Regions from separate parts of the Glutamicibacter sp. BW80 genome, predicted to be linked through region 2. Evidence: riboswitches for the same ligand, from Rfam matches in the RefSeq annotation. Region 2 holds a riboswitch; each other region holds the start of a gene.
What was found. A riboswitch is a leader RNA that binds a small molecule or an ion and turns the genes downstream of it on or off. The one in region 2 is predicted to bind S-adenosylmethionine.

Region 1: another riboswitch for S-adenosylmethionine. It lies ahead of CIK76_RS13960 (bifunctional o-acetylhomoserine/o-acetylserine sulfhydrylase); the one in region 2 lies ahead of CIK76_RS09355 (acyl-CoA dehydrogenase).
Region 3: another riboswitch for S-adenosylmethionine. It lies ahead of CIK76_RS18035 (aminotransferase class I/II-fold pyridoxal phosphate-dependent enzyme); the one in region 2 lies ahead of CIK76_RS09355 (acyl-CoA dehydrogenase).
Region 4: another riboswitch for S-adenosylmethionine. It lies ahead of CIK76_RS00045 (acyl-CoA dehydrogenase family protein); the one in region 2 lies ahead of CIK76_RS09355 (acyl-CoA dehydrogenase).

Annotation. Positions count from the first base shown of each region.
Region 1 covers NZ_NRGV01000050.1:139,830-147,167, forward strand. The annotation lists gene CIK76_RS13940 (dienelactone hydrolase family protein) at 1-373, opposite strand, end outside; gene CIK76_RS13945 (SHOCT domain-containing protein) at 575-964, shown strand; gene CIK76_RS13950 (SGNH/GDSL hydrolase family protein) at 1,013-1,879, shown strand; gene CIK76_RS13955 (homoserine O-acetyltransferase) at 1,972-3,117, opposite strand; gene CIK76_RS13960 (bifunctional o-acetylhomoserine/o-acetylserine sulfhydrylase) at 3,120-4,475, opposite strand; SAM riboswitch class IV at 4,556-4,673, opposite strand; gene CIK76_RS13965 (VOC family protein) at 4,848-5,492, shown strand; gene CIK76_RS13970 (GNAT family acetyltransferase) at 5,559-5,969, opposite strand; gene CIK76_RS13975 (type II CAAX endopeptidase family protein) at 6,032-6,814, opposite strand; gene CIK76_RS19115 (hypothetical protein) at 6,850-7,236, shown strand; gene CIK76_RS13980 (hypothetical protein) at 7,250-7,338, shown strand, end outside.
Region 2 covers NZ_NRGV01000031.1:218,688-226,025, reverse strand. The annotation lists gene CIK76_RS09370 (ABC transporter permease) at 1-475, opposite strand, end outside; gene CIK76_RS09365 (aliphatic sulfonate ABC transporter substrate-binding protein) at 481-1,497, opposite strand; gene CIK76_RS09360 (ABC transporter ATP-binding protein) at 1,560-2,372, opposite strand; SAM riboswitch class I at 2,378-2,485, opposite strand; SAM riboswitch class I at 2,751-2,850, shown strand; gene CIK76_RS09355 (acyl-CoA dehydrogenase) at 2,867-4,201, shown strand; gene CIK76_RS09350 (LLM class flavin-dependent oxidoreductase) at 4,266-5,669, shown strand; gene ggt (gamma-glutamyltransferase) at 5,751-7,338, opposite strand, start outside.
Region 3 covers NZ_NRGV01000075.1:29,757-37,094, reverse strand. The annotation lists gene CIK76_RS18055 (YdeI/OmpD-associated family protein) at 1-431, opposite strand, end outside; gene CIK76_RS18050 (methionine synthase) at 729-1,769, opposite strand; gene CIK76_RS18045 (DUF1852 domain-containing protein) at 1,787-2,779, opposite strand; gene CIK76_RS18040 (LysR family transcriptional regulator) at 2,902-3,843, shown strand; SAM riboswitch class I at 4,082-4,172, shown strand; gene CIK76_RS18035 (aminotransferase class I/II-fold pyridoxal phosphate-dependent enzyme) at 4,293-5,603, shown strand; gene CIK76_RS18030 (cystathionine gamma-synthase) at 5,600-6,820, shown strand; gene CIK76_RS18025 (HNH endonuclease) at 6,841-7,338, shown strand, end outside.
Region 4 covers NZ_NRGV01000001.1:2,859-10,196, reverse strand. The annotation lists gene CIK76_RS00055 (GntP family permease) at 1-1,332, shown strand, start outside; gene CIK76_RS00050 (SdpI family protein) at 1,408-1,782, opposite strand; SAM riboswitch class I at 1,999-2,089, shown strand; gene CIK76_RS00045 (acyl-CoA dehydrogenase family protein) at 2,144-3,370, shown strand; gene CIK76_RS00040 (acyl-CoA dehydrogenase family protein) at 3,403-4,635, shown strand; gene CIK76_RS00030 (LysR substrate-binding domain-containing protein) at 5,126-6,043, shown strand; gene CIK76_RS00025 (MFS transporter) at 6,086-7,338, opposite strand, start outside.

The DNA.
Region 1 (7,338 bases), on a different contig from region 2:
TGATGGCCTCCGGCTGATAACGCAGCAACGAAGTTGCCACGGCCATGCCCATAGAGAACCCAAGCAAGCTCACCGAGGAATGTTGCTTGCTAATTGGCTCTAGCCAACTCCACAAATCCGTGATTGCTGATTTCACTTCATTAAAGGAGTAATCCAGATCTTGCATCAGTGGGAACCAGGTGAAACCCGGCCCCAGTGCTTGAGGTGCACGCACGGAGACAATCGTGAATTCCTTAGGCAGCATAGGAGCCAACCCCATGAGGTCTTCTTCATTGGATAGGTAGCCGTGCAAGAGCACGAGCAACGGTGTACCCGCCCGTTCTTCCTCGGGACGAGACCAGATAACTGTAGGATTCCAAGTTTTTTCGTTCACCCAACAAGTCAACCAGAATCTTGCGCACTTTGATCCGCAATAGTGGTCACAAGTCTTTTGTTGCAATAGCGTAAACTTCAAAAATCATCTTACATTCTGTTCATAAACATGTTTGACTAGTGATAATTATTCAAATACGCAGCACCAGCGGTCATAGATCTTTGTGGTCGACAGGGGCCAACTCGCAGAATTACGGGACTCATGGACGAGATGGATATAACACAGCTGATCGATTCTAATGAATTGCAGGATTTCGGTTTCATCGACGAAGACCCACTGGGTGGTTCAACTTTCGTGGAAACGACCTTTAGCGCTATTCCGTTACTAACGGGAATATTTGCCGTGCTCTTTATCCTTTTCGTGGGCTTCATCATTTACATCGCAGTTCGAAATTACAAGGCAACCAGAAAAGCGGGATTTGATCCATTCACCCTACAGACAGACGTCGCCACCCGGTTGGCTCGCTCGCAGATGCTAGCTCCGAAGAAAACTACGGAACAGAAACTATCCGAGCTAGACGATCTGCTTACACGCGGAATCATTTCTCGCGAAGAATATACGCAAGCGCGAAGCCAAGCGCTGCGCGATTAATTGTTCTCATCCGTTGACATAAAGTTACCCAAGAGTAACAATGTAGGAGTGTCTGAAAACCCAATCTCCGGCCCGGCAGCCCCACCCCAAGAAGTACATCATCCATGGCGGCGTTACGTTGCGCTCGGAGATTCTTTTACAGAGGGAATAGGTGACCCCGATCCGCACAATCCGGGAAGACATCGTGGGTGGGCTGACCGCGTCGCCCAGCAATTAAGTACCACCGTTCCGGATTTCGCCTATGCAAACTTAGCCATCCGCGGACGGCTAATCAATCAAATAGTTGCAGAACAGCTTGAACCAGCAATCGCGCTTAAACCGGATTTGATCAGCATTTGCGCGGGCGGAAATGATGTCATCCGGCCCGGCGGCGACCCGGATAAAATCGCCGAAAAGCTAGATGGCGCCATCAATGAGTTAAGTGGCACTGGGGCCACCATTGTTTTACTGACCGGCCCGGACATTCGCGACACCCCGGTACTTGGTGGGATTCGTGGCAAGGTCGCAATTTACAACGAAAACGTCCGTGCCATCGCCCAACGTCATGACGCAGTCGTGGGAGATCTCTGGGCATTGAGCGAGCTGCGCCAAACACAAATGTGGGATCCGGATCGCTTGCACTTTTCCCCCGCGGGCCACCAAGTGATCTCCGCAATGGTGCTCGATGCACTGAACGTTCCCCACGAACGCGTCATGGACGCGCAATTAGAACACGCAACCCGAAGCTGGCGCGAAGCACGAATTGAAGACCTGCAATGGGCTCGCGAGTACTTTGGTCCGTGGATCCTGCGCAGGATTCGCCACCAGTCTTCCGGTGATGGAGTTAGCGCAAAAAGACCGCTTCCCACGCCCTTCGCCGTGCAGCCGCCGAATGCCTCGCTGGGTGCTGGAGATAGCGCTCCCGGACAAAAATAAAGACACAAAACAAATGGGACGTGGTTTGTTGCACCGATTACTGGTGCGAAAATCCACGTCCCAAATGTATATGACTGCTTAGTTTTTAGCCCTTAGTCATCAAAGACTAGGGCGGTCAGTACCGGTCCAAGTTGCTTGGCGTCCGTCAGGAAACCGTCATGTCCAATCGGTGAATCGATGTAATGCACCGGCTTAGGCTTCGGCAACGAGGCGGCGAGCAGTTCAGACTGCGCCGGGAAGTACAACCGGTCGCTGTTGACCGCGGCGACCACCACATTCACCTTCTCCAGTCGAGCCAGCGCAACCGTGAGCGATTCGTAACCGCGCGCCACGTCATGGCTCATCAAAGCCTCGGTGAGCACCAGGTAGCTATTCGCGTCAAAACGATGAACCAGCTTGGTCGCCTGGTGATCAAGATAGCTTTCCACCTGGTATCGGCCGCGTGGGCCGCGTGTTGTAACAAACGGCTGTTCGCCGGTCTGCGCATTACGCGCAAACCGCGCTTCAAGCTCAGCCTCCGAACGATAGGTAATATGCGCCAGGCGTCGAGCCAGGCCCAATCCGGCATCCGGGCGCACTCCGTTGGCATAGTAGTCGCCCTGCGCAAAGTTGGGATCGAGGCGAATGGCCTCGGTCTGCACCTGCGCAAAAGCGATCTGTTCTGCCGTGGCTTGCGCCGTGGAGGCCATCACCACCACGTTCTTTACGCGTTGCGGGAATTCAACCGCCCATTCAAGGGCTCGTGCCCCACCCATGGAACCGCCGATGACCGTATGCCAGGAGTGCACCCCGAGCAGGTCGGCCAACCGCGCTTCGAGGCGCACGGAATCCTTGATGGTAATAAAGGGGAAGCGTGAACCCCAGGCGTTGCCGTGCTCATCTGGCGAACTAGGTCCGGTGGACCCATTGCAACCACCGATGATGTTGATGGCCACGACAAAATACTTGTCGGTATCAACAGTTAGCCCGGGGCCGACAAAATCTTCCCACCAGCCCGGGGTCTGCGAATCTCCGCGCGATACGTGCGCATCACCGGTCAACGCGTGCTTCACCAGCACCGCGTTGGTCCCCTCCGCGTTAAGCTGGCCCCATGTTTCGTAGGCCAACTCGATCTGCGGTAGGTAGCCACCGGTTTCGAAGGTGTACTCCCCCACGAACGCACGACGCAAAATGCCGTCTTGCCCGTCGGTAAGTTCCTGCGATGGCAGAGTTTCTTCGGTAGTCACTATGGATGCCATGCCTAAAGGGTTTCCTGCAATTCCTGGTGAGAGAGCTGCTTAGTGGCAGCAAAACCAAGTTGCAGATCAGCGAGAATATCCTTGATGTTTTCAAGTCCCACACTCAACCGAACGAGGCCCGGACGCACACCGGCGGCCAGACGTTCGTCTTCGGTCAATTGCGCGTGGGTGGTCGACGCCGGGTGGATGACGAGCGAACGAACGTCACCGAGGTTGGCCACATGTGAATGCAGCTCCAGCGCATCCACAAAAGCCTTGCCAGCTTCGAGTCCACCAGCAATATCGAAGGCAATAATCGCGCCGACACCGTTTGCCGAGTACTTCTGTCCGCGTTCAAACCACGGCGAGGAAGGCAGGCCAGCGTAAGCGACCTTTTCAACCTGCTCCTGGCTTTCAAGCCAGACGGCTACTTCCTTCGCGTTTTGCACGTGACGCTCGATACGCAGAGACAAAGTCTCCAGACCTTGAGCAATAAGGAAAGCATTAAACGGTGCGACAGCCGCGCCCAGATCGCGGAGCAACTGCACGCGAGCCTTCAGAATGTAGGCAAGATTGGCACCAAGGATGCCATCAACGCCCAGATCGCGGGCGAACACCAAACCGTTGTAGGACTCATCGGGGGTGTTGAAGTCCGGGAAACGTTCCGGATCCTTCGCAAAATCAAATTTGCCCGAGTCCACGATTACGCCGGCAATGGCGGTGCCGTGACCACCGAGGTACTTGGTGGCCGAGTGGATGACGATATCCGCGCCCCACTCGATGGGGCGGATCAGATATGGGGTTGCCAAGGTGTTATCAACCAGCAGTGGAACCCCGACCTCATGGGCAATCTGTGAGACTCCCTCGATGTCCAAAATGTCTTGGCGCGGGTTGGAGACGACTTCACCGAAGAAGGCCTTGGTATTTGGCTTCACCGCTGCACGCCACTGATCCAAGTTGTCTGGATCCGCCACGAAGGTGACCTCGATACCGAGCTTGCGCAGCGTGTGCTTGAGCAGGTTCTGCGTTCCACCGTAGAGGCTCGGGCTGGCCACCAAGTGGTCTCCAGACTGAGCCAAGTTGAGAATTGCGAGGGTGGTTGCTGCCTGCCCCGAGGCGACCAGCAGTGCGCCGACGCCGCCTTCAAGATCCGCGATACGGTTTTCGACCGCTTCCTGCGTTGGATTACCGATACGGGTGTAAATCGGCTCCAGCTCCTGCAGTGCGAAGCGAGCCGCGGCGCTCTCGGCGTTCGGGAAAACAAAAGACGTGGTTTGGAAAATCGGCAGGGCACGCGCACCGGTGACCGGATCTGGTTGCTGCCCGGAATGGATCTGACGTGTTTCAAAAGACCAGTTGTTACTCATGGTTTCCTCCATATTGTTTGTCGACTATGGGGGTACACCACTCAAAAACACACCGACGGCAAATTCCTCGTCGAGGAGCTTTCGAAGGGGGTAACCCGCGCTTGTCCTCAACGCTTGGTGCGTCGAGGGCCAGGTCTTCACCCGGGGCACCCCACCGCGGCGGAGGGTTGCCGCCCAGTAAGCCGGGGCTTGTTACTGGGACTCATGACCTGACTCAAGTCTGCCCGATAGCCGAAGAATTTGGCAATATGAGATAGCTTAACGTGACTCAATCGGTCATATAGATCTTTAATGAAGAAATTTATGCAGACTGTTCGATCCCACCATTACCACTTAGGGTCGCCTAAGTCGAGACTGAGATCACATAGTGACATGATGGGGCACATGATGAGGCTAGATCACGTTAGTTACGCATGTGGCCCCGATGGGCTCATGCCAACCGCCGAAAGAATCTCCAAGGCTTTGGGCCTGGAATTCGTCAAGGGGGGCGTACATCCGCGTTTTGGAACGCGGAATGTAATTTTCCCGCTCAAGCACAACCAGTACCTAGAAGTTGTTGAAGTTCTAAACCACCCTTCCAGCGACAAAGCACCGTTTGGGCAGGCAGTACGAGCCCGCTCCGAGCTTGGCGGCGGCTGGATGGGATGGTGCGTTTCCGTTGAAGACCTCTCCAGCGCCGAAGAGCGGCTGGGACGTAAATCTGTTCCGGGAAACCGCAAGTTCCCAGACGGCCGCGAACTCACCTGGCAGCAAGTTGGAATCAAGGGGCTCATCGCTGATCCGCAGGTTCCGTATTTGCTTCGCTGGGACGCAGGAACGGAGGATCTGCACCCTTCGAAGGCTCTAGAGCCTGTAGGTGCGATTCAAAGCATCACTATCGCTGGTTCCCGCGACCGCGTCCTAGACTGGCTAGGCCAGCCAGAGAACGTCAATCTTGGCGCGGTGAGCATGGAATACGAAGCACCCAACGGCACTCCGGGCATCTTGTCGGTCACCTTTGAAACCGACAATGGTTTGGTCACGCTATAACAAAGAACGTCGAAATAAAGGGTAGGTGCGGACGGCAACGTCCTCGCCTACCCTTTGTCGTTCCAACTATCCAAGCCTTTTGCCTAGGACCACCACTTCTTGAGCTTCGTAGCCTAGCCGCTCGTAAAATCCGATCACATCAGTGTTCTCGGTACGCACCATGAGCTGTACTTTGGGCACCCCTTGTTCAGCAAGCCAACGCGACGCTGCCCCCATAATCTCCTGTCCAAACCCCTGGCCCTGCATGCCGGGTTGGACCGCCACGTAATATAGCCAGCCTCGGTGTCCGTCGAACCCAACCATGGCTGTAGCTACCAGTCTTTGCTCATGAGGTCCCGCAAGAATCGTAGAGCTCTGATTCTCCAGTGTTTTACGTGCATCTGCCTCCGGATCATTCCATGGCCGCGTAAGCTCGACGCTCCGCCACAGGGCTGTTGCTTCGCCTATTTCGGTCAGTTTGAGTTCACTGATTTGCATAAGTAAAACGTACCGTTGAAAACGTCGTTTATTGCCATTGCGCAATGCTTGCCGTTGTGGGGTTAGCCTCCGATACCGATAGCGGGGCCGAAGAGCATGAACCCGACAAATCCCACTGCGTCCAACAAGAAGTGCGCGATCACCAACGGCATCACTCGCCCATATTTCTGGTAAATCCAACCGAAAATCACACCCATGGCTATGTTTCCCAGCATCGGGCCGACGCCTTGGTAGAGGTGGTAGCTACCGCGGATCAGCGCAGATCCGAGAATCAGCGTCCACGGTCCCAGGTTCAGCTTCTTACCGTAGGTAAACAGGAAACCGAGCATGATCACTTCTTCAAGCACCGCGTGGCGTACGGCAGAAAGCAGCAGCACCGGCACGCTCCACCAATAGTCACCAAGATTAGCCGTGGACAACGCGGTGGTTACTCCCAAGGCACGGCCTGCGGCATATACGCCCAGGGTTCCAAGGCCCATGGCAAGAAACAATCCGGCCCCAAGTAACAGATCTTTACCCGGACGGCGGAAGTCGAACCCTACATCCTTCACGCTTCGGTCCAGGGTGCGGTGCATCAAATACAGTGCGAGAAGAACCGGGATCAGTGCGAAGAAAATATCCAGCAACTGATAGGACAGGTCGAAGTATTCGCGCGTGTTTAACGGATTATTCATCGACGTGGTCTGGTCGCGCAACGGCGCACGGCTCACCTTGTCGGCGAAACTAATCAGTGAATACACCGCGCTCTGCCCCAAAGACAGGGCTAGAACCAAGATGATCTCAAACCTGAGAGTTTTGCGGGTTGCTGTCTGCTCAATTTGTTCAGCGTTCACATTTTCGATCATAGGCTGATCTGACTGTGCGCGTGCTGAGGAGCCTCATGACTAACCTGCGACAACCTGAAGTTGAGACCACCAGCAAGCTGAACAAAAAGAGTGCGAGTGAGTCGTCCTGTGGCATCGGAGGAAAAGGCGGGAAAGGCAATTTGTCGCGTTCAGTCACCGCCTCAGCTAGCTTGTCTGCAGGTGGAGGTGTGGGCATCAAAGCATTCAACGCAAATACGAACTTCACGGTCCAAAGCTCGCTAACTACAATTTTGTCTTCCGCGTCGTCTAAAATGAACTCACGTCAAATGTATGTTGCTCGCCCACAAAGCACTTTCTACATCTTCAAATGGCGGCAGTACACTGCGGGATTCAAAACTTCGAGCGGATCAGGGACTGCAATTTCTCCTACGGGAATCCAGTTCCGAGTAGTTGCTGCCTAACAAGGAATTAATCTTGAGATCAAAAAGCACTCTAATTTTCGCAACAATCGTTGCACTTGCCCTCTCATTCACAGGTTGCTCCGTTGGCAAATCAGAAATCTC
Region 2 (7,338 bases):
ACACCGGGAAGAATGCGCCGATGATGACCAGCGTGACCTTGGAGTCCTCGCCCATCTTCATCCACAGGATGAGCAGCGGAACCCAGGCCAGCGAAGGCACGGCGCGCAGCGCCCCGATGCTCAGGCCGAGCAGTGCGTCGGCGAGCCGGGACAGTCCGACCAGCGCGCCGAACAGCAGGCCGAGCAGCGAGCCGAAGAAGAATCCGAGCAGTACACGCTGGGTCGAAATGCCCACATGTTTGCCCAGCTCGCCGCCTTCGAGCAGTTCGCCGGCCGCGGCCACCACGGCCGCCGGAGTCGGCAAGGACCACGGCGCGACGATGCCGGTGGTCGTCACCACCTGCCAGGTGAGCAAGACGATGAGCGGCAGGATCAGCGCGAGCAGCCAGTGCGGTAGCTTCAGAAGCCTGGCGCCAAGGCTTTCGCGTGCCTGCACCGGCGTGCTGGCTTGCTGGGTTTGGTTCGCTGAAGACATGTTGCTTATTCCCCGGCGATCTTCGTCGCGTCGGCCTGGGCAGCGAACTGCTCATCCACCAGGGATTCCAGCGCTTGATCGACTGCGTCCTGGGTGGAGACGTCCTTGTTGGCCACGAAGGTAGGTCCGATATTGCGCAGCACCGAAATGAAATCCTCACCCGGCACGGTGTCCACGTCGAGGTTCGAGCGTTCCTCGATCACCTGGGTGGCGACCGGGGCCTCCAGACCTGCAACCTCGGCCAGAATGCTCGCCGTTTCACCAGGATTGGCGGCGGCCCATCCGCGAGCCTTCTCGTAGGAGTCCACCACCAGCTGGGCGAGTTCGGGGCTTTCCTCGATGAAATCTTCGCGGGCATTCAACGCGCCATAGGTGTTGAAGTCCAAGTTACGGTAGAGCAGCTTCGCGCCGTCCTGTTCGGCATCGGCCATGATCGGATCCAGGCCGCTCCAGGCATCGACCGAACCGTTGACCAGCGCGGTGCGCCCATCGGCGTGCTGCACGTTCTGCAAGGTGATGTCCGAATCGCTCAGACCGGCTTCGGCCAAGGATTGCAGCAAGAAGAAGTAGGGGTCGGTGCCCTTGGTGGCCGCGACCTGTTTGCCCTCAAGGTCCTTGACCGACTTGATATCCGAGTCCTCGTTCACCACTAGGGCGGACCATTCGGGCTGCGAATACAGCGAGATGGTCTTGATAGGTGAGCCGTTGGAGCGGGCCAGCAGTGCTGCCGAACCGGCGGTGGATCCCACATCCACGGCATCGGCGCGCAGCGCCTCGTTGGCCTTGTTCGAGCCGGCCGACTGGATCCATTCGACGCTGACCCCTTGTTCCTTAGCGGCGGCGTCCAGCCACCCCTTTTCTTTCAGGACCAGGCTCAGCGGATTGTAGGTGGCGAAGTCGATGGACAGCGTCTGGCCGTCGGCTGCGGCGTTCTCGCCCGCGCATCCGGTCAGCACCAGGGCCGAAATGCCAAGCGTTGCTACGGATAGTGCGGCGCGACGGGAAAAACGATTCGAGAGCATGGAAAATCCTTGATTTGTGCGAAGGGAAGGCCCGCGGGACCAAATGAGTGCGGTAGAAAGTGCTAGTGGTTCGTCGGATCAACGCCGAGCAGGCTCAGCAGCGCTGTGCGGTGGGCGACGAATTCGCTGCTCGTATGGCTGCGCGGGTGCGCCGCGGACAGGACTCGATCCTCGATCACAGTCGCCGAGGCCTGGCCCTCGGGTCGGCCCAGCACGACGATGCGGTCGGCGAGAGTCAGCGCCTCATCGACGTCGTGGGTCACCAGCAGCACGGTAGTCGGGAAAGACTTATGGATGGCCAGCAGCAGATCCTGCATTTTCATTCGGGTCAGCGCATCGAGCGCACCAAAGGGTTCGTCGAGAAGCAGGACGCCCGGGCGCCGGGCCAACGCGCGAGCAAGCGAAACCCGCTGAGCCATGCCCCCGGAAATTTCACGTGGGCGCAGATCTGCTGCGTGGCTCAAGCCGGTCAGCTCCAGCAGCTCGGCGATCAGCTGGCGCCCGGATTGCTTGTCGGTTCCCGGCGCAAGGCCGATGGACACGTTGTCTCGGACCGAGCGCCAAGGCAATAGCCGTGGTTCCTGGAATGCAACGGCGCACCGCTCATCTATCCCCGTCACGGCGCGGCTTCCGATGACCACCGACCCGGTGGAGGGGCGGTCCAGGCCGGAGGCCGCCCGCAAGAGAGTGGATTTGCCGCAACCGCTTGCGCCGAGAATTGCAACAATCTGGCCCGCTTCGAGGCGCAGATTCACGTCGCGAAGCACCGTGTTGCTTTCCTTCTTGGCGGTGAAAGTACGCGATAGCTCGAGGAACTCCACGTCGAGCGCCGTTGCGCTTTGGACGGTCTCGGGCAAGGCAAAGGCTGTAGTCATTTTCATCTCCATCGTTCCTGGCGGTAGCACCGGACACCGTTTGGTTTATTAACCGTGTGTGGTGGTTGCTGCGGCGTCACAGAGCCAGATCTCTTAGCCGCTCGGGATGGTTACACGACTATTACAGGCCTTCGAACGATTTCAATGCAAATCTTTCGTAACATGAAAAATATTCGATAGATGCGTCACATCATCGTGATGTTTCGATTTTTATTTCATCAATCGCGTATTTGGCCGAAAAATCGCTAAACGCTAGGTATTGCGTTCGACCTCGCTAGGCAAGTGCTGTCCTTGATGCATTTCAATCTCCATCCGCACACGACGAAATGTGACTAACCGGGTTGATGGCGATGTAAACCTCAGGCTACAAATGATTACGAACCATCCAGAGCGACCGAGAGATCTGGCTCGTCGACGTCGCAGCAACCACCCACCAAATATTGGCGCGGGACGGTGCTACAGCCAGGACCGATGGAAAGAATTGAGGACTTCCGATGTCATTTGGCGATCCCGCTGGCGACTTTAATGCGCTCAGCGACCCGTCTATTGCGGGTAGCGCGGTGGGGCTTGACGACCTTCCACAAGAACTTCCTACCCGGCAGCTGCTGAAGATCACCCCGGGCCCCGGCGCTGACGAGCAGTATGAACGGCTTGCCGGCATTTTCCGTCCGGTATTCGCGCAGATCGCCTCGGGTGCAAGAGAACGCGACCGGCAGCGGATCCTGCCATTTGAACAGGTTGGCTTGCTGAACCGCGAGCGCTTCGGTGCGCTGCGCCTGCCGGTCGCCGACGGCGGCCACGGGGCACGCTTGAGCGATGTCTTCCGGCTGCTCATCGAATTAGCCGAGGCGGACTCGCATGTGGCCCAGCTATGGCGCGCGCATATTGCCTTCGTGGAAAACGCGGTGCGCCTGGAAGATGCGCAGCTCCGCAGCAAATGGGTTGCCCGGATCAGCTCCGGGCAGATCGTGGGCAACGCCTACACCGAGGAAGGCGGCAACGCCCTCGGGTTGCTCAACACCAAGGTCACCGAGGAGGGGTCGCGCTGGCTGGTCAACGGGCGGAAGTTCTATTGCACCGGCACCATCTTCGCCGACTGGACCACCGTAGCGGTGGCGCACCCGCAACTCCCAGGGCGCCAGATCGCGGTAGTTTCCACCCAGCACAGCGGCGTGAAAATCCTCGATGACTGGGACGGTTTCGGCCAACAGCTCACCGGTACCGGCAGCACCGAATTCCACGAAGTTCCGGTGGACACCTTCATGCCGGAGGACCCCACGGATCCGGAAGCCGCGATCTTCCAACTCGTGCTCATGGCGGTACAGGCCGGAATCGGACGCGCGGCACTGAACGACCTGCGCTCCTCGGTGCAGGCGCGTACCCGCAGTTTCAGCACCGGCACCGGAGTTCCGGTGCACCGCGAACCGCAGGTATTGCAGCTCGTCGGCGAGGTCTCCGCCGAAATCTTCGCCGCGGAGTCCGTGGTCATGGGCGCGGTGCTGGAGGTCGAATCAGCCATGGCAGATGCGAACCTGAATGCCGAGGAGCGCTTTGCCGTGTGCGAACTGGCGGCCAACCGCGCCCAGACGATCGTGCAGCCGCTGGTCATCGGTGCGACCAGCAAGCTCTTCGACGCGCTGGGTGCATCCTCCACCCGCAATAGCTGCAATATGGACCGCCACTGGCGCAACGCCCGCACCATCGCGACGCACAATCCGGCGATCTACAAGGCGCGCATCGTGGGGGACTACGAGATCAACGGCGTGCAGCCCCAACGGCTGTCCGTCACCGGCACGGTAACCGGAGCAAACCGGTTCTCCGGCAGCTAGGCAACACTCTTCGAACACTGATTTTTAGACTTACCAGATTTCTTCTATGGATAGGGGCACACCAATGAGCGAGAACAAGCGCGAAATCCTTTTTAACGCCTTTGATATGAACTGCGTAGTGCACCAGTCGCCGGGCCTCTGGCGCCACCCGGATGACAAGGCGTCGACCTACAACACCCTGGGCTACTGGACCCACCTGGCCAAGGTGCTGGAAAAGGGCAAATTCGACGGGCTGTTCCTCGCCGACGTGCTGGGCACCTACGACGTCTACAAGGGCACCAACGAAACTCCGCTGCGCAGCGGTGCACAGGCGCCGGTCAACGACCCGATGATGCTCGTCTCCGCGATGGCCGCGGTCACCGAGAACCTCGGCTTCGGCGTCACCGCGGGTACCGCCTATGAGCACCCTTATGCCTTCGCGCGCCGCCTGGCCACCCTGGACCACCTGACCAATGGCCGCGTGGGCTGGAATGTGGTCACCGGCTACCTGCCGTCGGCCGCCCGAAACATGGGCCAAGAAGACCAGATGGAGCACGACGAGCGCTACAACCACGCCGATGAGTACCTCGAAGTGGTCTACAAGCTGCTCGAAGGCTCGTGGGAAGAGGACGCGGTGCAGAACAACAAGGAATCCGGCGTCTACACCGACCATTCCAAGGTGCACCCGATCAATCACGAGGGCAAGTACTTCAAGGTTCCAGGCATCGCCATCACCGAGCCAAGCACGCAGCGCACCCCGGTGATCTACCAGGCCGGCGCCTCCAAGCGCGGCACCGAATTCGCCGCGTCGAACGCCGAAGCGATCTTCGTGAATTGCCCAACGCGAGATTTGCTCAAAGAAGCGGTCGCCAAAATCCGCGACGCTGCCGAAGCCGCAGGCCGTGGCCGCCACGACATCAAGATCTTCGCCATGCAGACCATCATCACCGCCGAAACTTCGGAACTTGCCCAGGCAAAGTTCGAGGACTACAGCTCCTACGTGGATATCGACGGCGCGCTGGCATTGCTTTCGGGTTGGACCGGCATCGACATGTCCGCTTACGGACCGGATGACGTGATTGGCGACGACGTGAAGTCCAACGCCATCCAGTCCTCGGTGGAAACCTTCAAGAAGGCCAGCGGTGATACCGGCAAGCCATGGACCATCCGCCAGCTGGCCGAATGGATCGGCGTGGGCGGATTCGGTCCGGTCTCCGTCGGTTCCGGTGCCGAGGTTGCCGAGAAGCTCATCGATTGGGTTGAATACACCGACGTAGATGGCTTCAACCTGGCCTATGCTGTCACCCCAGGTACCTTCGAGGACGTCGTCGAGTACGTGGTTCCCGAGCTTCAGGCACGCGGGGTCTACAAGACCGAATACACCGAGGGCTCGCTGCGCCACAAGCTCTTCGGTGAAGGTGACCGGGTGAAGGACACCCACCGTGCCGCCCAGTACAAGATCTCCAACCGATTGGCCACCAAGGCCTAAATCCTTGAAGATCAAGCGCTAGCAAAGCCAGCGAGTCCCCGCGAAATGTTGAATTCCGCGGGGACTCGCTGGCTTTAACGGCTATTTGGCCGGGTTCACCACCATGGCCGAACCGCCTCCGCGGCGGGTTGGCTCGGCCGCCGCGATCAAGGTCCCGTCTGCGGCGATTTCCACCGCCTCAACCGCACCGATCTCAGCCTGCGGGGTGAAGGAATCACCGGCGGCGGTGAGCTTGTGCCCGAAAGCCTCAAGCGCCGGCCCATAGGCCTCGATGAATTCGGGCTCCGCCGTCACCGCCGCGGTATTGCGCTGCGAGGCGCGCGGGGCCGCGATGGCTTCGCTCAGATCCATGCCCAGGTCAATGCGGTTCACCAGGGTCTGCAGCACCGTGGTGATGATGGTGGAGCCGCCGGGGGAGCCGATGGCGAGCATCGGTTCGCCATCGCGCAGCACGATCGTGGGCGCCATCGAGGAGCGCGGACGCTTGCCCGGCTCGATCCGGTTCGGGTCGGCGGGATCGTACACCGTGGAGAAATCGGTCAGCTCGTTGTTCAGCAGGAAGCCGCGCTCGGGCACCACGATGCCCGAACCTCCGGTCTGCTCGATGGTCAGGGTGTAGGAGACGACATTGCCCCAGCGGTCCACCACCGAAAGGTGGGTGGTGGAGATATTCTCGGTATCCTGCTCAACCACCGGCTCGCTGGTTGCCGCAGGGCACACTCCGTCATAGCCCTCGATATCGCCCGGAGCCACCGGCTTCTCCGCGGCCTGTTCGGGGTTTACCGCGCACGCCCGGTCGACGCCGAAGAGCTTGTCGGTCAGGATTTCGGTGGGAACATCCACAAAGGCCGGGTCGCCGACAAACTTGCCACGGTCGGCGTAGGCCAGGGCTGTCGCCTCGAAGTAGTGGTGAAGCGCGGTGGGCCGCTCCATGCCGGCGAGGTCGAACTCGCCGAGAATATTCAGCGATTCACCGATGGTGGTTCCTCCGCTGGAGGATGGCGCCATGCCGAAAACATCGAGGCCGCGGTAGCTGACCTGGGTTGGCTGCTGCTCCACGACCTCGTATTCCGCGAGATCGGTGGTGCTCACATAGCCAGCCGGAACCGGGAGTTCGATGTCCGCGGACGTGGGCGGAGCCTGCACCGTCTGGGATATTTCTTCGGCCATTTCGCCCTGGTAGAACGCCGAGGGGCCCTGCTTCGCCAGCAACCGGTAGGTCTGGGCAAGATCCGGGTTCTTGAAGATGCTGCCAACGTGCGGCGCATCGCCATCGGGCAGGAATAGCTCGCTGGTGGAGCCGAAGGTCGCGAAGCGTTCCTTGTTATCCAGGGTCTGTTCGCGGAATGTTTCATCGACAACGAAGCCGCGTGAAGCTACCTGGGTGGCTGGGTGCAGAACTTTCTTCAGGCTTTGGGAACCCCAATTGTCCAGCGCGCGCTGCCAGGTGGCCAGGGTGCCGGGCACGCCGACCGCCACGCCGCTGGTCACCAGTTCGGGAGTGAAGTTGTAGGGCTCGCCGGTTTCCGGATCGATGAAGGCATCTTGGGGCATTGCTGCCGGTGCGGTCTCCCGGCCGTCGATGGTGCTGATTTTTCCGGTTTTCGCGTCGTAGTACATGAAGTAGCCGCCGCCGCCGATGCCCGCGCTATAAGGCTCGGTCACGCCC
Region 3 (7,338 bases), on a different contig from region 2:
GCAAGCGGGGCGCGGTCCAGCGCATCTTGGAGATCTTGCGGCACCTGGGCGGTGGCTTGGCCTTGGTACGCGCGTTCCCACCGTCCATCGTCCTTCGCCTTTTGGATCTCCGCATACCCTCGCGGGCGCATGCGGCCTTGGTCGATCAGCTCCTGGGCATATCCAGTATTCTTCTCCGACCAGACAGAGGCCTTGCGCCGAGGGGTGTAGCGCTGGAGGAAGGTCGTCTCATCGCGCTTGCGACGAATGGCATCAATCCATCCGCTGCATAGCGCCTCGGGCAGGGCTTGGGTGACCGTCAGCGTTGTCGGAGTAGTTGTACCTTTTTTGGCAACTACCAGCCAAATCCCATCACTGGTTTCTTCGTGCTCGTCGAGCCATGCGCGCCAAGCGGCAACGTCGGGAAGAATCAAAGCATCGTCAGGATCCATGGCACCTATCCTGCCCCTAGTTGCTGATTGCCGCTAGGGATGCATCCGGCGCCAGGACGATTGCTCTGGACCGGTCCCTGCAATGGTGATTGTTTCCGTCCAGTGGTGGCCGGCACGCGGGTCAGAGATTGGCCCTATTTCCCGGCTCTGGAACGGCGAGACCCATCAGCCTCCGGCTGGTGCCGGGGCTGATGGGTCTTCGGCCTTCATGCAAGAACTTCGCTAGGGCCTTCCGCAGCCGGCGGCTGAGACCCAGCGTGCAAGATGAAGCCGATCCGTGAATTGGCCGTCGCCAGCTCAGACGCGTGCGGCAACCAGCTCCTCGCGCAGGATGCCGGCTCCCGCGCTGAGCGCGCTCAGCTTGGCCAGCGAGACGTCGCGGGGGAACGGTGCCATGCCGCAGTTCGTGCTGGGCACCAGCTTGTCCGCGTCGACGAATTCAAGTGCATTGCGCAGCGTCTGCGCGACCTCTTCGGGGGTTTCCACCGTTTCGCTGGCCACATCGATGGCGCCGAGCATGACCTTTTTGCCGCGCACCAGCTCAACGACCTCGAGCGGGACATTGGAGTGGTGGGACTCCAGGGAGATGGTGTTGATGGAGGAGGCCTGCAGCAGTGGGAAAGACTTCTCGTAGTGGCGCCACTGGGCGCCGAGAGTTGCCTTCCAATCGTTGTTCGCCTTGATCCCGTAGCCGAAGCAGATGTGCGCCACGGTCTCAGCTTTCAGCCCCTGGCAGGCGCGCTCCAGCGCGGCGACGCCCCAGTCCGCGACCTCGTCGAAGAACACGTTGAACGCCGGTTCGTCGAATTGGATGATGTCCACCCCGGCTGCTTCGAGTTCTCTGGCCTCCTGGTTGAGGATGGCCGCGAACTCCCAGGCCAGTTTCTCGCGGCTTCGGTAGTGCGCGTCATACAGCGTGTCGACCATGGTCATCGGGCCGGGAAGGGTCCACTTGATCTGGCGGTCGGTGCACGAGCGCAGGAACTTCGCGTCCTCAACGAACACCGGCTTCTCACGCCGCACCGCACCGACCACGGTCGGCACGCTCGCGTCGTAGCGGTTGCGGATGCGCACCGTTTCGCGCTTTTCAAAATCGACCCCGGTCAGGTGCTCGATGAAGGTGGTGACGAAGTGCTGGCGGGTCTGCTCGCCGTCGCTGATGATGTCGATGCCGCGCCGGGTCTGCTCCAGCACCGCTGCGCGCATGGCGTCCTGCTTGCCTTCGCGCAGCTGCGCGCCTTCCAGCTTCCAATCAGACCAGAGGGTTTCGGGCTTCGCCAGCCAGGAAGGCTTGGGCAGGCTGCCGACAATGGAGGTGGGAAGTAGCTTTGATGTCATCGTGTGTCTTTCGGTTCTCAGGCGACGGGAGCGGGGCAAGTGGCGGCCCACTGGTCCAGCAATTCGCGGTTCGGGGTGATGAAGTGCTCCGCGGTGTACTTGCCCTGCACTGCGCCGAGCCGGGTGCGCTCTTCGCGGTCGTAGGAGATCCTGGTCGGGGCGAAATCCTGTGCCCCCAAGCTTGGGCGATAGACGGCCGGTGCAGCGGAGCTTGCGTTGTAAATCTCGGGGCGGTAGATCTTCTGGAAGGTCTCCATGGTGGCGATGGTGCTGATCAGCTGCAGATTGGTGTAATCGTTGAGCAAGTCGCCACGGAAGTAGAACGCCAGCGGAGCGACGGCGCCCGGTGGCATGAAATAGCGCACGCGCAGCCCCATCTTGCCGAAGTACGCATCGGTCAGGGAGTTCTCATCCTGCTGGTATTCCAAGCCGAGGACCGGGTGGCTGTTGCCCGTGCGGTAGTAGGTTTTGGAAGTGGAGACGCTGATGCAGACCACGGGTAGTTGCGCAAAGCGCTGACGATAAGCCTGCGAATCCAGGAAGTGCTGGAAGAGCTGGCCATGAAGTTCGCCAAAATCTTCAGGCAATTTAGGGGCACCGGAGCCGTTGCCGGCCGCCGGAAGCACCACGCTGAAGTCGTAATCGCGCACATAGGAAGAGAAATTATTGCCCACCATGCCGTGGCTGCGGGTGCTGGTGGCTCGGTCCACGATGGTGGTGTCTAAGACTTCAAGCAGCGGGAACTGCTCCGCTGCGTTCGCCGAGTCGAAGTGCACATTGGCGGAGATGATCTCCAGCTCGAGTTCATAACGATCGCCCTGAGGATTGTCCCAGTGAGCCAGGGAATTAAAGCGGCGGTTGATCATCGTCAGAGCGTTGCGCAGGTTCTCCTGGCGGTTTTCCCCGCGGGCCAGGTTGGCGAAGTTTGTCGTGACTCGTGAGCTCGCACAGGGGGTGTAGTCTTCGTCGAATTTGGTGGTGCTGATGCTGAAGGTGAACGCGTCTGCCATGGTGGCCTATCTGGTGCTCAGTGGCCTGGGCCGGCCGAAAGTAAGTCGATGCGTCCATCATGCAGTGAGATCGAGGATATCAGGTAACTCGATATAACTATGGATTCGTATAGACTCGCACTATGGTTCAGGGGACGAGTGGTTTGACACTGCAGCAGTTGCGCTATTTCATTGCGGTCGCCAGCGAGGGGTCGATCTCCGCGGCGGCTGACCTAATTTACGTCGCACAGCCGAGCATGTCGGCGGCGATGAAGGAGCTCGAAGCCCGCGTGGGACGCACCTTGCTGGTCCGCTCGGCCAGGGGAGTGACGCTCACCGCCGAGGGAGCAGAATTCCTTGGTTATGCCCGGCAGGTTCTGGAGCAGGTGGAGCTGCTTGAGCATCGCTACCTCGGGCGTCCCTCGGTCCGTCGCCTGCTCGGCGTCTCCACGCAGCACTATTCCTTCTCGGTGGATGCGTTTGTCAGGATGGTTCAGGCCAGCGGGGCCGAGGAATATCAATTCTCGCTGCGCGAGACCCGCACCGAACAGATCATCGAGGACGTGCGCACCCTGCGCAGCGACATCGGCATCCTCTATCGCAACGACTTCAACCGGAAGGTCATCGACAAGCTGCTGCGCGAGTCCCGGCTCGTATTCCACCCCCTGTTCCTCGCCGATCCGCACATCTTCATTTCGCGCAGCAACCCGCTGGCCTCCCGGGCGCGGGTGACGCTCGAGGAACTCGAAGACCTGCCGCGCTTGACCTTCGACCAGGGTGCGAACAACTCGTTCTACTTCGCCGAGGAAGTGCTCTCCACCAGCTCCAGCAAGCGCGAAATCCAGGTTTCGGACCGCGCGACGATTTTCAACCTGATGATCGGCCTGGGCGGGTACACCATCTCCACGGGCATCATCAGCGACGAGCTGGACCCGTCCATCGTCGCCATCCCGCTGGATGTCGATGAGCGCATCGAGATCGGCTGGATCGACCATGCAGCGATTCCGCTGACCGAGCAAGCGCGGCGCTATCTGGACGAGGTGCGCTCGGTCGTCTCAAGCTTCGGAGTTGAGCTCCTGGACTGAATCCCCGGGCCCCAAGACGTAACACCGTGTCATTTGGCGGACCGCCGGCGACATAATAGTTGCGCAAAACCCTGGCTCTTCAAGGATTCTGGCGGTTGCCGCGCGTCACAAAGGGACTGCGGGCCGGGCCCCATTACGGGACTGGCGCGGGATGTGAAGCCAGGTGCCCCTGTATGAAGCGCGGGTGTGGGCGTCGTTTGCGCCGCCGGATGCCGATGTCCAACCATGGAAGAACAACAACCCATCAAGAGCGACCGAGAGATCTGGCTCGTAGACGTCGCAGCAACCATCGGGAAACCGAAAGGTGCTAATGCCAGGAACGATGGAGCAGTTCCGAACGTGCCATAAGGCGCCATGCTTCGTACCGTTGTGGCCTCAGGTCGGCCGAGGGGCGGTATGTCGCCGGGTGTTCGGTGCACTCTCTCGTGGATCAGAAACGAGAAGGAGCTATGAGCCAACGCCAAGGAACCGACGCGGTCCATGCAGGGTATCGTCCGAGCGGAGATTTCCGCCCGATGCTGCCGCCACTGCACAATTGCGCAGCGTACCAGTTCGAATCGCACGCAGAAGCGATCGAAAAATTCGCGTTGCGCCAGTCCGGCTTCACCTATTCACGCACCGGCAACCCCACCGTGGCCATCCTGGAACAGCGGGTGGCCGCCCTTGAAGGCGGAGCCCAAGCGGTAGCCACCGCCTCGGGGCAGTCGGCCGTTGCGCTCTCGCTGCTTGCCCTGACCCAGGGTCCTAAGCACATCGTGGTTTCCTCCTCGCTGTACGGCGGCACCGTGGACCTGTTCACCGACACCTTTTCCGACTTCGGCATCCGGGTCAGCTTTGTCGACCAGGCCGACCCCGCAGCTTGGGCCGGGGCCATCGAAGAAGACACCCGGGCGTTCTTCCTGGAGTCCGTCTCCAACCCGCTGTGCACCGTGGCGGACCTGCCCGCTATCTCGGCGATCGGGCACGAGCACAACATTCCGGTGGTCGTCGACAATACGCTGGCCACCCCGCTGAATATTCGCCCGCTGGATTTTGGCGCCGACATTGTGGTGCACTCGGCCACCAAGGGGCTAGCCGGACACGGCTCGGTGCTCGGCGGCGTGGTCGTGGACTCGGGGAAGTTCGATTTCTCGGATTCCACCCGCTGGCCGCAAATCGCCGCCCCGCGAGTGCGGCTGAACAATGCCTCGCTGCTTGAACGCCACGGATCGGCCGCCTACGCCATGCTGGTCCGCTCCAAATTCCTGCACGACCTGGGGCCGGCCTTGGCCCCGGCCAGCGCCCAAGGCATTCTGACCGGCATCGAAACCTTGCCGGTACGTGCCGCACACGTGCAGCGCAGCGTGAGCACCCTGATCCAGGAACTTGCAGATCACCCGGGCATTGCGGCCATCCACCACCCTTCGCTGCCGGCCCACCCGAGCCACGAGCTGGCCAAAAAGCTCACGCCCAAGGGCACCGGTTGCGTGCTGGCCATCGAACTGGCCCACCCCTCGCTGGTGTCCCCGGTGATCGACGGGCTGCAGCTGATTTCCCTGGCCGCAAATGTGGGCGATACCCGCACCATGGTCGCCCACCCGGCCACCATGACGCACTGCCGGCTCTCCGCGGAGCAACTTCTCGCCGCGGGCCTGAACACCTCCACCCTGCGCATTTCGGTGGGGCTTGAAGACCCCGCCGATCTGCTCGCCGACCTCACCCAAGCGCTGGACGGCGCACTAAACCGGGCCCTGGCCCCGCAAACCCAAGGAGCATCATGAGCGGCTTCAACACCCTCGCCGTACACGCCGGCCAGCATAAAGACCCGCACACCGGAGCCGTGGTCCCACCGATCTACCAAACCAGCACGTTCATCCAGGACGGAATCAACGTCTTGCGCTCCGGGCACGAATACTCCCGCGGCTCGAACCCGACCCGCGATGGCTTCGAAGCGCAGCTCACCGCCCTGGAAGGCGGAGCCGCGGGGTTCGCCTTCGCCTCGGGCATCGCCGCCGAAGACGCACTGCTGCGTGCGGTCCTCGAACCCGGCGATCACATCGTCCTTGGCGCCGACGGCTACGGCGGCACCAACCGGCTGATCTCCAAATTGCACAGCAAATGGGGCATCACCTCTTCTGCGGTGGATATCACCAACCTGGACTCGGTGCGCGCAGCGGTGCGCCCGAACACCGCGCTGCTTTGGGTGGAGACTCCCTCCAACCCGCTGCTGGGCATCGCCGATCTTGCCGGCTGGGCGGACATCGCCCGCGAGCACGGCGCCCTGCTGGTAGTGGACAACACCTTCGCCACTCCCTACCTGCAGCGGCCTTTGGACTTCGGGGCCCACGCGGTGGTCCACTCCACCACCAAGTACATCGGGGGACACTCGGATGTGCTCGGCGGCGCGGTGATCGTCGCCGAGCACCTCTTCCGTGGCCAGGCGCTGGCCGAAGCCGTCGGCTTCCAGCAATTCGCCGGCGGCGCGGTGGCCGGCCCGCAGGATTCCTACCTGGCCGCACGCGGCCTGAAGACCTTGGGATTGCGCATGGAACGCCACTGCGCCTCCGCAGCTAAGCTGGCACGCTGGCTTGATAGCCAGCCTGAGGTGACGCGGGTCTATTACCCCGGGTTGGAATCCCATCCCGGCCATGAGCTTGCGGCGCGTCAGCAGCGGGGTTTTGGCGGCATCGTCTCGTTGCAGCTCACCGACGAACCCGCCGCGCGCGCATTCGCCGAATCCATGGAGTACTTCCAGCTCTCGGTCTCCCTGGGCGGGGTGGAATCCCTGGTCTGCTACCCGCGCGAAATGACCCATGCCTCGCTGATCGGCACCGAGCTGGAAATCCCGGCCAACCTGGTCCGCCTTTCGGTGGGCATCGAGGAACCCGAGGACCTCATCGCGGATCTTTCCCGCGGGTTGGCCGCCGCGCGTAACGCCGCCGGCCCGGCACGCACCACTTGTCCACAGCCGGCGAGAGAACCCGCACTGCAGCTTTAACCACCGCGCACACTGGGGCCATGGACAACTCCCGCAGCACCGCAGAGGCCCTGGGCCAGCTGGCCCGGGGCCTGGCGCTGATGACCGCCGCGACGCAGGCCATCGCCGCCGAGACGCCCGCCCCGGGGCACGCCGCCTACTTCGCCTGGCTCACCGAGCGGGCCGCCGCGGCCGTGGCCCACGCGCAGATCCATGCGGCCGACGCGCTGCGCCGCAGCGGAGCGCACAAGCTGGACCAGCAGTCCCTCCAGAAGATTTCCGACGCCGGCTCGCAGACGGCACCCGAAGAGCTCGACGCACTGCACGGGCAGACCACCACCGGCCGGACGCAGTTCAAGGCGACCGCGGAGTTGCTGCACGGCTGGCTGGGCGTGCCCGCAACCACCGCGCGGGAACGCCTGGTGCAGGCCGATTGCCTGATCGCCGGGGTCGACGAAGCCGGGCAACGCCTCGACCCCTGGCTGCCGCAATTGGCAGAGCAGTTCGCCGATCCCGCCGCAGATCCGCGCCTGGTCGTG
Region 4 (7,338 bases), on a different contig from region 2:
GTGGTGGCCATTGTGCTGGTCACCGCACGCTGGAAAATCAGCCCCTTCCTCGCCCTCATCGGCGCGGCCATCCTCGCGGCCTTCGCCTACAAGATCCCCATCGCCGAGGTCGCCTCCACGGTGACCACCGCCTTTGGCAGCACCATGGGCAATATTGGCCTCGTAATCCTCTTCGGCACGATGATCGGCATCATCCTGGAGCGTTCCGGGGCCGCGATCTCCATGGCCGATGCGCTGATCAAGGTGCTGGGCACCAGATTCCCCAACCTGACGCTGTCGCTCATCGGCTACATCGTTTCCATACCGGTCTTCTGCGACTCGGGCTACGTGGTGCTCAACTCCCTGCGCAAGGCCATCACCCTGCGCACCGGTGTTTCCACGCTGGCCACCTCCATTGCCTTGATGACCGGCCTGTATGCCACCCACACCATGGTCCCGCCGACCCCAGGACCGCTGGCAGCCGCCGAGTCCATCGGCATCGCCGACAACCTCGGATTGATCATCGCCATCGGCCTGCCGGTGGCAGTGGTCTCGGCCATGGCCGGGCTGTTCTATGCCAGCCGCTTCAACAAGTCCACGTGGACTCCGCTGCCATCCGAGGATGAGAACGACATCTCCGAGCTCGATTACGAGCAGCTGCGTGCAAGCTTCGGCAAGCTGCCAAGCCCTGGCTTGGCCTTCCTGCCGATCCTCGTTCCGCTGGTCTTGATCTGCGCGGCATCGATTGCCAAGCTTCCATCGCATCCCTTCGGCGAAGGCTCCGCGCTGGAAGCGCTGTCCTTCATCGGCACCCCGGTGATCGCGCTGATCTTCGGTTTGCTCGCCGCGACCTTGCTCCTGAACGGCAATAGGAAGCTTGCGGACTTCAATGAGCAGATGCATGAAGCCGTGCGCACCGCGGCACCCATCCTGCTCATTACCGGTGCCGGCGCAGCCTTTGGTGCTGTGCTGGCAGCCTCGGAGCTGACCACAATCCTCTCCGATTCGCTCAGCGGTCTGGGTCTCGGCTTGGCTGTGCCATTCCTGATCGCCGCGGCATTGAAATCTGCGCAGGGCTCGTCCACCGTGTCGATGGTGACCACCTCGGCGCTGGTCGCCCCGATGCTCGGTTCCCTCGGTCTGGACTCCGAACTGGGCATGGTGCTCAGTGTTCTGGCAGTTGGCGCCGGCGCGATGGTCGTCTCGCATGCCAACGATTCCTACTTCTGGGTGGTCTCCCAGCTCAGCCGCATCCCGGTCATCACGGCCTACAAGACCTTGAGCGTGGCCACCGCCATCCAGGGCACCGCGGCATTCCTGACTGTACTGGTTCTCGGAGCCGTACTGCTGTAGCAGCACGCTTTCCAAGAAAGAAACGGATCGCACCATCGGCAGATGGCGCGATCCGTTTCTTTAAGCAGTGCTGGATTAGCCGAGGCCAGCCGCATCGACGCCCCGCGCGGCTTTATTCGCTTTGGCAGTCGAGATCACCAGCAACGCGATGGCGGCCAAGTAGCCGGTCCCGGTTGCGGCGAAGGCGAAACCGAACTGGCCCAGCACGCAAAGGACTGCTGCACTGGCCAATGCCGCCCAGCCGGCCAAGGAGGCCACGGCAATTAGGGGCGCAGCCTGCTGATGCCCGGCAAGCCAGGCACCATCGCTGGCCAAAGTGTGGCGCGTCTTGATGCCGATCGACGCATTGCGAGCGAGCTTTCGGTCCCGTGCCATCGGGGCGAGGAACGCTGCCACCAACGTTATGCTCAGCAACCCGAACATGAAGGCAATGACGCCTGCTGGATCCACTTTCAACCTATTCTGCCGTTTTGCCGTGAACAGCCATCCTATGCGGTCGCATTTGAGTTCCCGAGTTCAAACTTCGTCATGCGAGGGTCATATGACGGCCGTTCCGCCACTGATCCGGCAGGCATGTAGCTCGAAGATGACGACTTCTGACCGACTGTTCCGCCGAGTTACATCCTTCTTCCATCTGCTCATGCCGCGGTGTTTCACTCGAAGTACCAACCATCCAGAGCGGCTAAGAGACCTGGCTCGACGACGCCGCAGCAAGCCTGCATTCCGCAGCTAGTGCTAACGCCAGGTTCGATGGATCAGCAGAAAGCAACTTTCTGCTTCCTTCGGAGCAAGACTCTAAGGGAGAACGAAAATGACCGCACTGAGCACGCAACTGCCCCGGGTTCCCTACACCGGGAGCGCAGACGAGGCCGAGCTCGCCCACTGGCGCGAGATCGCCGGCCAGGTCGCGGCCACACTGGCCGCCGATGCGCTGGAGCGCGACCGCAAAAACGAGCAGCCCTTCGCCGAGGTGCAGCTGCTGCGCGAAGCCGGTCTGCTGAACCTGCTGGTTCCGGCCGAATTCGGGGGAGCCGGAGCGCATTGGGCCACCGCCTTTGAAACCATCCGCATCCTGGCCGCGGCCGACGGGTCCATCTCCCAGCTGCTGGCCTACCACTACATCAACCAGTCCGGCATCGCCTTCTACGCTCCGGCCGAAACCCAGGCCGAGTGGTGGCAGCGCACCGTGGCCGGCGGCTGGCTCTGGGGCGATTCGGTGAATCCGGTGGACCCGCAGCTGACGCTCACCGCGGAGGGCGATGGCTTCCGCCTGAACGGTGCCAAGCGTTTCTCCACCGGCTCCGGAGTCGGCGAGGTGATCGTCGTGAACGCCGAGGTCTCCGGAGGAACGCGCCACGGCGAAGTGCTGGCCTTTGTCCTCCCGCGCGACCGGGAAGGACTGGAAATCGTTGATGACTGGGATTACCTGGGCCAGCGCTTGAGTGCCTCGAACTCGCTGAAGTACCACAACGTGCGCATCGAGGCCGCCGATCTGCTCGGGGCGGTAACCGACGAGCCGGTGTCCACCCTGCTCACCCCCGGGATCCAGCTGGCCTTCGCGAACTTCTACCTGGGCATTGCCGAGGGCGCGTTGGCCCGCGGCAAGCAGATCCTGCTGGGCCGCAAGAACGCCTGGTTCCTCTCGGAGGCGGAGACCTACTCGCAGGACGTCGTCTTCCAGCGCACCGTGGGCGAGCTGAAGGCGCGCACCGCCGCGGTGGCCGCCCTGACCGAGAAGCTCGGCCGCAAGTTCGATGCGCTGCTGGCCAAGGCCGGGAATGTCACCCAGCCTGAACGCGCAGCGCTGGCGGTGGAAATCGCCGAAGCCAAGGTGGTCTCCACCGAGATCGGCGTGGAGGTCGCCAACCGCATCTTCGAGGTCACCGGTTCCTCCTCGACGCAGAATGATGTGGGCCTGGATCTGTTCTGGCGCAATGTGCGCACCCACTCGCTGCATGACCCGGTGGACTACAAGAAGATCGAGGTCGGCGCGTACTTCCTGCGCGGGGAAACCCAGCCGCTCTCGCTCTACACCTAAACCTCACCCCACCCACGGATTGGACCGAACTGATGACTGCACTTGCCATCTCGCGCAATCGCCTTGCCCAACTCAAGGAACGCTTCGCCCCGCACTTTGCAAAGATCGCCGACGGCGCCGCCCAACGCGACCGGAGCGGAGAGCTGCCGCACCAGCAGGTGGCCGAGCTGGCCGCCGCCGGCTTCAGCGCATTGCGCGTCCCGGTCTCCCACGGCGGGGCAGGGGCCACCCTGGCCGAGCTCTTCGAATTGCTCGTGGAGTTGGCCGCCGCGGACTCCAGCATCGCTCAGGCCTTGCGCGCGCACTTCGCCTTCGTTGAGGACCGCCTGGTCGCCGCTCCGGGGCCGGGCCGCGACAAATGGCTGGCCCGCTTCGCCGCGGGGGAGCTGGTGGGGAACTCCTGGACCGAGATCGGCACCGTGAAGGTCGGCGAGGTGATCACCAAGGTCACTCCGGATGGCGCAGGAGGGTTCCTGGTCAACGGCACCAAGTACTATTCCACCGGCTCGATCTTCGCCGACTGGCTGGATACCTACGCCGAACGCACCGATACCGGCAAGCGCGTGATCGCCGCGGTCAACCGCCACCAGCCCGGCGTGGTGCTGGCCGATGACTGGGACGGCTTCGGACAGCGCACCACCGGCACCGGAACCTCCACCTTCACCGACGCGGTCGTCGCCGAAGAGGACCTGATCGACTTCGACACCCGCTTCAAATACCAGACCGCGTTCTACCAGCAGGTGCTGCTGGTTGTGCTGGCGGGGTCCGCCAAGGCCGCCGAACGTGACTTCGCCGCCGAGCTGAAGGCCCGCAAGCGCACCTTCAGCCATGGCGCCGCCAACGTGGCCGCCGAGGATCCGCAGCTGCTGCAGGTCATCGGCGAGGTGTCAGCGGCTGCGTTCGCGGCGGCCGGAACCGTGGAACGCGTGTCGCAGTCCCTGCAGGGAGCCTATGAAACCGCGTTGGCGCTGCACGAGGGCGAGGTGACGTTGGAGGAAGACGAGGCGGCCAATGACGCGGCCGAGCTGGCCAGCGCGCAGGCCCAGGTGGTCTTAACACCTCTGGTGCTCAACGCGATCACCCACGCCTTCGACGCGCTGGCCGCTTCGGCCACCAGCGTTTCGAAGAACCTGGACCGGCACTGGCGCAATGCCCGCACCGCCGGAAACCACAACCCGTGGGTGTTCAAGGCCCGGCTGATCGGCGACCTGGCGGTTAACGGCACCGAGCTGCCGCGGGTTTGGGCCATCGGCGCCTCGAAGTAGCATCCCCGGATGCTGCAGGCCCAGCACACATCTGGAGTGCTGGGCCTGCTGCGTGTAGCGCATCAATGACCGAGCAGCTCTCCGGCACCCCCTGGATTCACCTCGCCGGCAACAACTCTCTGCAGATAATGCTCCGGGGATTCTTGGTCGGCGGTGTCCCTCAGATAGTAGGCAGCGCCCGGTCTCGGCGATTGCCTGATTCCGTAGCGGACGTCACCGTCTGCAATCCGATGCTTGCCGAAGACCAGATAGATCTCGAGGCGCGGTGCTGATCCGTTCCGGAAGAGGGCTCTCAGCGTATTTCTGAAGGTACTGCGTTGCGGCAACCTATGCCCTCGTCACTAGGCAGGCATGCCTGAAGATCACGGGCATTTCCATCGCAGGCGCCCGTTCCAAGGGGGCTCCGAGCAGGTTGTTTCGAACGGCTGCGCGCAGCGTGCTTTATGGAATCTGCTTCGGCGGGTCTGATGCCGCTGGCTAGACTGTGTGGGTGATCAACTACACCCTGCGTCAAATACAGTATTTTGTCGCCGTCGCCGAAACCGGGTCCATCTCCGCGGCTGCTGGCGCCTGCCACATTTCGCAGGCCGCCATGTCGCAGGCGATGGATGAACTTGAACGGGTGGTTGGATCGCAGCTGCTGGTGCGGCGCCGGGCGCGCGGCGTGGTCCTCACCGCGGTGGGTACGGATTTCCTCCATGATGCCAAGCAGCTGGTGCGCCATGCCGAAGAGGTGCAGGACCAGATCGTGGAGCGCCAGACCAAGCTTTCCGGGCCGCTGGTCATCGGCTGCTACTCCTCGCTGGCAGCCTTCTGGATTCCGGTGATCTGCGAACGCTTCACCAACGTGCACCCGGACCTGCAGGTGACCCTCATCGAGGGAGACGGCGCCGAGCTGCAGGAACGGATGCTGCAAGGGCATCTGGATGCGGTGCTCACGCATACCCGGCATCTCCTGCCCCATGTGGGGTGGCGCCGCGTCATGTCGGGGCGGCCATATGTCCTGGTCGGAGGCAATCACCGCCTGGCCAAGCGAGGCAGTGTGGCCCTGTCGGAATTGGCGGGAGACGATTTTGTGTCCCTGGACATTCCGACGGTACGCGATAACCAGCTGGTGAATCTGCGGATGTCCGGGCTGGATCCCAAGGTGCGTTGGAGTTCGCAGAGCTTCGAGGCCGTGCGCGGTTTGGTGGCCCGGGGGTTGGGCTACACGGTGCTGGTGCAGCGGCCTCCGGTCAATCTCAGCTATGACGGACTGCCGCTGGCAATCCTGGAAATTGAGGGTCCGGTCGGCGAGAGCGATATTTGTGTCGCCTATACTGCCTCGGACCGTCCGAGCCTGCGGCTGCGCGCATTCCTCGACTTCTGTGAAGAAGTTGGAGCCGACAAAGAAAACAGGGCTGGGTAGAGTCCTTGCGACTCCGGCCAGCCCTGGATCCTGTTCAGCGGACTACAGGTTTTCTGCTTCGAGATCCGCCTCGCGGCCCTCTTTCACTCCGCGTATGGCGAGCCCGGCGACAATGAATGCGCCCGCCCAGACGGCACCGGCGATCCACAGCGTTCCGCCACCGAGCAGCACCAAGCCGGTGACGATCATCGGGGTGAAGCCTGCCCCCACGGTGGAGGAGAGCTGGTACACCAGCGAGGCGCCGGTGTAGCGGATCCGGGTGGGGAACAGCTCGGCGGTGAACGCGCCGAAGGGTCCGAAGATGGTGGCCTGGATGATGCCGTTGGCGATGAACAGGGCGATGGCAAAGAGCCACAGCTCGCCCATTTCCAGCATCCACATGATCGGCAGGGCCATGACCGCGCCGGCGGCTATGCCAACCATCATGACCGGGCGGCGTCCGAGCCTGTCGGAGTAGCGGGCGGCGAACCAGATGCCGACGACGGTCAACGCAGCGCCGATGGCTTTCACATTCAGCACGGCCGTGCGGTCCATGCCAACCTCTTCAACCACATAGGCGACGGCCCAAACGGTCATCAGGCCCTGCACCGTGTAGGAGCTCATGCCGACCAGCGTTCCGCGGATCACCGAACCGGGGTACTTGGTGATGACCTCCAAGAATGGGGTCTTGCGTTCTTCGGCTTTGTCTTCCAAGGCGAGGAAGAGCGGGGACTCGGCCACCTTGAGCCGGATGATCAGGCCGATGCCTACCAGCGCGATGCTGATCAGGAACGGGATGCGCCAGCCCCAAGCCAGGAACTGGTCATCGGGCAGGATGGAGACCGCGGAAACGGCGAGGGTCGCCAGCACGGCGCCGGCCGGCCCGCCCATATTCGCGAAGCTCGCGGCGAAGCCGCGGCGTTCCTTCGGAGCATGCTCCAGCGCCATCAGCATGGCGCCTCCCCATTCGCCGCCCACGGCCAGGCCCTGGACGATGCGCAGCGTGATCAACGCGATCGGCGCGATCATGCCGATTTGCGCGGCCGGAGGCAGCAGGCCGATCAGCGTTGAGGCGCCGCCCATCATCACCATCGAGGTAATCAGCACGCCCTTGCGGCCCACCTTGTCGCCGAAGTGGCCGAAGACGATTCCGCCCAGCGGGCGGGCCAGGTAGCCGACGGCGAGAGTGGAGAAGGAGGCGAAGAGCGCCACGCCTGGGGTGAGCCCAATGAAGAACACCTTGTTGAAGACCAGCGAGGCGGCCGTGGCGTAGAGGATGAAGTCGTAGAACTCGATCGCGCTTCCAATGAAGCTCG